2 regions of the Pseudoalteromonas sp. MMG005 genome follow, and region 1 is predicted to be linked to the other one. Evidence: predicted binding sites of a transcription regulator. Region 1 holds the regulator's gene; the other holds the start of a gene.

The links. The regulator NrdR, encoded in region 1, represses ribonucleotide reductase genes. The targets are predictions, from matches to a motif close to AAACACNANATNTNGTGTTT.
Region 2: nrdA (class 1a ribonucleoside-diphosphate reductase subunit alpha) is a predicted target of NrdR. The motif match lies at 1,959-1,978, and genes of this name have one in related genera.

The regions. Positions count from the first base shown of each region.
Region 1 covers NZ_JAGJEK010000010.1:56,165-59,380, reverse strand. The annotation lists gene J8M01_RS09350 (riboflavin synthase) at 1-251, opposite strand, end outside; gene ribD (bifunctional diaminohydroxyphosphoribosylaminopyrimidine deaminase/5-amino-6-(5-phosphoribosylamino)uracil reductase RibD) at 262-1,368, opposite strand; gene nrdR (transcriptional regulator NrdR) at 1,371-1,820, opposite strand; gene glyA (serine hydroxymethyltransferase) at 1,906-3,162, opposite strand.
Region 2 covers NZ_JAGJEK010000009.1:170,709-173,924, forward strand. The annotation lists gene nrdA (class 1a ribonucleoside-diphosphate reductase subunit alpha) at 1-1,888, opposite strand, end outside; gene J8M01_RS09060 (HAD-IA family hydrolase) at 2,250-2,897, opposite strand; gene ubiG (bifunctional 2-polyprenyl-6-hydroxyphenol methylase/3-demethylubiquinol 3-O-methyltransferase UbiG) at 2,894-3,216, opposite strand, start outside.

The DNA of each region.
Region 1 (3,216 bases):
AAATTCACTTTTTGACCCACTTTATACTGTGCAAACAATGTCAGATGTAAAGTCTCATTTGATAGGTCAGCTTTAAAACCATCACTATACTTTTCAATAACAGTCAGGCACACACCATTGGTTGCGATGCTGTCTCCAAGCTTCACATCATTCATCTGTAACGTGTCACTTTTTACTCGAACAGTTAAGTCACCGTGGTTGGCTGACAACTCAGTGAGCGTGCCGGTTGCTTCAATTATACCTGTAAACATAATGCCTCTATCAGCTTGGTCTTAATATTAAACGAACGTCTTCATCTATGCGTTCAACACTCGTAAAATTAAGTGTCGCTATATCATTCATGCATGCTATTGTTTGTGTGTTAAACAACCCACGTCCATCATGGCCAATTATTTTAGGGGCGAGATAAATAACAAATTCATCTATTAGTGTTTGTTGATGAAAAACACCTGCCAAAGTTGCCCCAGCTTCAAGCCATACTCGATTAATACCGCGTTGAGCAAGCAAAGCCAATGCCGCATGACAATTAATTTTTAATTTGCTATCAGGGACAACCACTTGTTCTACAAAGTGCGGCCAGTCATGAGAATTATCAAGACTGGTTCTTAAAATAATAACGGGGGAATCAATTTTAAACAAAGGTAAGTTTGGTGAGAGTCTATTTTGTGAATCAAATATGACTCTGGTAGGCTGACGTAATTGCTTACCTTCAGGAAGAGAAATATCACACTCACTATCACGTACATTCATTTTTGCATCGTCAACTAAAACGGTGTCGGCCCCCGTAAGGACAGCACAACTTCGGGCCCTAAATATTTGTACATCTCTTCGCGCAGCTGAAGAAGTTATCCACTTACTTTGACCATTACTCAACGCGGTTTTTCCATCCACTGACGCTGCCAGCTTACAACTTACAAATGGGAGTCCAAATTCCATTCGCTTAAGAAAGCCATCATTTAAGGCCCGAGCCTGTTCCTCTAATAACCCAAACGCTGTTTCAACTCCCGCCTGTTTTAGCATGGCTAAACCACGGCCGGCAACCTGTGGATTTGGATCCACCATAGCTGCAATTACTTTGTTCACACCTGCATCAATCAAGCCTTTTGCGCACGGTGGTGTTTTCCCAAAGTGGCTACAAGGTTCTAATGTAACGTAAACCGTAGCACCTCTCGCTTGAGTGCCAGCTTCTCGAAGAGCATGAACTTCAGCATGGCTCTCTCCAGCCTGTTGGTGAAAGCCTTCACCAATAATACGACCATTTTTTACAATGACACATCCCACATTTGGGTTTGGTGTGGTGGTATATTGACCTTGCTGTGCTAACTCAATTGCACGCGTCATATATGACTTATCTTGTTCACTAAACACCGCTAATCCCCTAACCGTGCTATTTCTTCACCAAATTCTCGTACATCCTCAAAAGAGCGATATACCGACGCAAAGCGCACATAAGCTACTTTATCTAGCTTTTTTAAGGCTTGCATTATGCATTCACCAATCATATGACTTGGGATCTCACGTTCACCTGTGGCCCGAATAGTAGATTTAATCTCATGAATCACTTCATCTACTTGCTCGGTACTGACAGGTCTTTTTTCCAGAGCTCGGTGTAACCCATTAATGAGCTTATCTTCATTAAACGGCTCCCTTGAACCATCTTGCTTTATCACTCTTGGCATCACAAGTTCGGCACCTTCGAAGGTGGTAAAACGCTCATGACATTCAATACATTCGCGACGACGACGCACTTGATGACCAGAGCTCACAAGGCGCGAGTCAATTACTTTTGTGTCTTTGGCGGTACAAAATGGGCAATGCATAGTTGTTCACTTATAACTGGATACAAAAAAGGCCGCTAAATAGCGGCCTTAATGATATCAAAAATCTCTAATTGTGTGCGCTAAATTATGCGTAAACGGGTAATTTAGCACAGATAGCTTTCACTTTTTCTTTTACATCCGCTTGTACTGACTCATCATTAATATTGTCTAGTACATCACAAATCCAACCAGCCAATTCACGAGACTCAGTCTCTTTAAAACCGCGACGCGTAATCGCAGGAGAGCCTATACGCAAACCCGATGTCACAAATGGTGAACGAGGATCATTTGGTACTGAATTCTTATTAACCGTAATATTGGCACGACCTAATGCAGCATCTGCATCTTTACCCGTGATATCTTTATCAATAAGGTCTAGTAAAAACAAATGGTTTTCAGTTTTTCCAGAAACAACCTTATAGCCACGTTCTTGTAAAACCGACACCATCGTTTGAGCATTTTTAACAACTTGTGTTTGATATGCTTTAAATTCAGGTTGAAGTGCTTCTTTAAACGCAACTGCTTTAGCTGCAATAACATGACATAGAGGGCCACCTTGGCCGCCAGGGAATACTGCACTGTTCAGTTTTTTATAAATCGCTTCATCATCACATGCCGAAATGATCAAACCACCGCGCGGACCAGCAAGTGTTTTATGTGTTGTCGTGGTGACAACATGTGCGTGAGGCACAGGGCTTGGATACACACCAGCAGCAATTAAACCTGCAACGTGCGCCATATCAACAAATAAATATGCACCGACTTTATCTGCAATTTCTCGGAATTTAGCCCAGTCAACAATGCCAGAATAAGCAGAGAACCCACCGATGATCATTTTAGGTTTATGCTCAAGCGCTAACGCTTCTACTTGCTCATAATCAATCTCACCCGTTGCTTCATTAAGTCCGTATTGCACTGCATTATACAATTTACCAGAAAAGCTCACATGAGAACCATGAGTCAAATGGCCACCATGGGCTAAGCTCATACCAAGTACAGTATCACCAGCGTCTAACAGCGCTAAAAATACTGCTGCATTTGCTTGAGAACCGGCATGCGGCTGAACATTGGCGTAAGTTGAGCCAAACAGTGCATTAGCACGATCAATCGCTAGCTGCTCAACAACATCGACATGCTCACAACCACCGTAGTAACGCTTACCTGGGTAACCTTCTGCGTATTTATTTGTTAACTGCGAACCCTGCGCTTCAAGAACGCGTGGGCTACAGTAGTTTTCAGACGCGATAAGTTCAATGTGTTCTTCTTGACGAGTTGTTTCAAGCTCAATCGCGTTAAATAATTCTGGATCAAAGTCTGCAATGTTCATGTTACGTTCTAACATGGGGTCTCCTAGGGGCACGTAAAGGTATAAAAGCCGTATTGTACGCTCTAATGC
Region 2 (3,216 bases), on a different contig from region 1:
TTGATATTTGCGACGATGTTTCAGATGGCATTAAGGCTGATAGCGTTGAGTTACGCATACCATGTTCTTTAATGCTGGCACGTAGCGCGTCCCAATCAAGCTTTAATGCTTCATCACATACTTTGTCTAGATCACGCTTATAGGTGTCTATGGGCATAATGCCTTGAGAGTACGTAGTTTCATTAAATAATGGACATGCGCCGCGTTCTTTCGCCAAAGTATTTGATGCTTTCATTAAATAATATTGAATTGCTTCAAATGTTTGGTGTGTCAGGCCATTAGCACTGCCATCTGAATATTTTACACCGTTTTTAGCAAGGTAGTAAGCGTAGTTGATAACACCTATACCGAGTGTTCTTCTACCCATTGTCGCTGTATGCGCAGCCGGCACAGGGTAATCTTGGAAATCCAGTAAGTTGTCGAGTGCACGTACGGCCAAATCAGCAAGCTCATCAAGCTCGTCTAATGATTCGAGGGCGCCTAAGTTAAATGCCGACAGTGTACACAATGCAATTTCGCCTTCCGCATCATTTACATTGTTTAGTGGCTTTGTCGGTAATGCTATTTCTAGGCACAAATTAGACTGGCGAATAGGAGCAACTTTCGAATCGAACGGGCTATGCGTATTACAATGATCAACATTTTGCAGATAAATTCTGCCCGTGCTTGCGCGCTCTTGTGCAAACATAGAGAATAATTCGATGGCCTTTATACGTTTCTTACGAATAGATTCATCTTGCTCGTACTGCACATATAGTGATTCGAACTTGTCTTGATCTTCAAAAAATGCGTCGTATAAGCCCGGTACGTCTGAAGGACTAAATAGCGTGATGTAATCATCTTTAATCAAGCGGGCATACATAGTTTTGTTAAACTGTACGCCGTAGTCTAAATGGCGAACTCGGTTTTCTTCAACACCGCGGTTATTCTTTAGAACCAGTAAATTTTCTACTTCTAAATGCCAAAGTGGGTAGAACAATGTGGCAGCACCACCGCGTACACCACCTTGTGAGCAGCTTTTAACAGCAGTTTGGAAGTGCTTATAAAATGGAATACATCCAGTATGGTATGCCTCACCGTTGCGAATAGGGCTACCTAAAGCACGAATTCTACCTGCATTTATACCAATACCTGCACGTTGGCTCACGTACTTAACAATCGCGGACGAAGTCGCATTGATAGAATCTAAGCTATCACCACACTCAATGAGTACGCATGAACTAAACTGACGTGTTGGTGTACGTACACCCGCCATAATGGGGGTTGGTAATGATATCTTGAATAATGAAATTGCATCGTAAAAGCGTTTGATATAATCAATACGCGTTTCTTTTGGGTAATCAGAGAATAAGCTTGCGGCAACTAAGATATATAAGAACTGAGCGCTTTCATAGATTTCTCCGGTTACTCGGTTTTGTACTAAATATTTACCTTCGAGCTGCTTAACCGCGGCATAGCTAAAATTAAGATCTCGAGAATGATCTAAGTAAGCATCAAGCTCGTGTAATTCTGCTTCTGTATAATCAACCAATAAATGTTGATCATAGCGCTTGTCTTCGACCAATTTAGTAATGTGATCATATAAGCGAGGTGGCTCAAATTGACCATACGCTTTTTTCCGAAGGTGGAATATGGCTAGTCTGGCAGCAAGGTATTGATAGTCAGGAGAGTCTTTATCAATTAAATCGGCAGCGGCTTTTATGATTGTTTCATGGATGTCTTCAGTGCGAATGCCATCATAAAACTGAATATGTGACTTAAGTTCAACTTGTGACACAGAAACATTATTTAGACCTTCCGCAGCCCACGTGATAACGCGGTGGATTTTATCTAAATCGAGCGGCTCTTTTCGGCCGTTTCTTTTACTGACAGATAGCTGTTGGTTCATAGTTGTGCCTGTATTCCTTCGGAATGTGTATTTTTATATTGATCGCTGAGACAACAATTGCTTAGCTTTTAACCACTATATATGGTGGGAGTGCCCCTGCGGATCACAAGATAGTGGGGTTATGGCAATTTTGCAATAGAACAACTTGCTCTCAATTGTGGATAACTTAGGGATAATTGCATTGTGTTAGTGTTCATTAACCTTTGAGGTTTTATACACTAAGCCGCCATAAAAAAATCAACTCAATGAAGACTATTTTTTTGTAAATTGAAAAAAAAAACTGACTGATTTTTTTATATGCAGCTAGGTATCAAAATACAGACAAAACACTATATATGGTGCTTTGTCTGATTTTATAATACTAAATGTGCTGAAGTAGTCCCACAGGGTTAGTAAGATTCAGATCCGCGGCCCACGACCGTGCAATTGTCTCACTAGGAACATATCCCCACAGTGCAGCAACAGGACGCATTTTGGCTGCCTTAGCTGCTTGTATGTCTCTTTCTGCGTCCCCAACGTAGTAACATCTTTCTGGGTTAACGTTTAATTGATGCGCTGCATGCAATAATGGTTTGGGGGATGGCTTTGCTTCTGAGAGCGTGTCTCCACACACAACAACACGGATGTTTTTGAGTTCATCTATTTTTTTCAGTAGGGGCAGCGTTAGGAAAGTTGGCTTGTTTGTCATAATTGCGATTTGTATATTTGCATCGTTGAGTGACTGTAGCAAAGTACTAATACCTTCAAAGCAATGACTATATACCGCTAAATTATTTGCGTAATAATCTAAAACATGTTGGCGCAGCTGTTCAACATCATAGTCCGTCAGCTTGTCACCGAACCCAACTTCTAGTAGCGCTTTAACGCCGTTAGAGATAGCTGGGCTATATGCTGCTTTACTGACTTCAGGTAAGCCATGGAACTTTAAAGTATGATTGAGTGCAGCACCTAAATCGTCACAAGTATTGAGTAATGTTCCATCTAAATCAAAAATGACAGCTTCTATCATGCTAATTTCTCAAAGTGGAGGATGTAATTAACACTTACATCGTCAGTTAACGTAAATGTTTTTGAGAGTGGGTTATAGTTAATTCCTGCACTGGCTCTTACTTTTAAGTCACACTGTTCAGCCCATTTAATCAGTGTGGAAGGGCGAATGAACTTATCATGGTCATGGGTGCCTTCTGGCACCATTTTCAATACTTTCTCTGCTCCAACAATGGCTAGTAGGTACGCTTTGGTGGTTTTATTGAGGGTTGAGAAAAAAACATGCGCGCCGGGTTTAGCCAGTGCTGCAACAGCTTTAATGATAGAAGCAGGATCTGGGA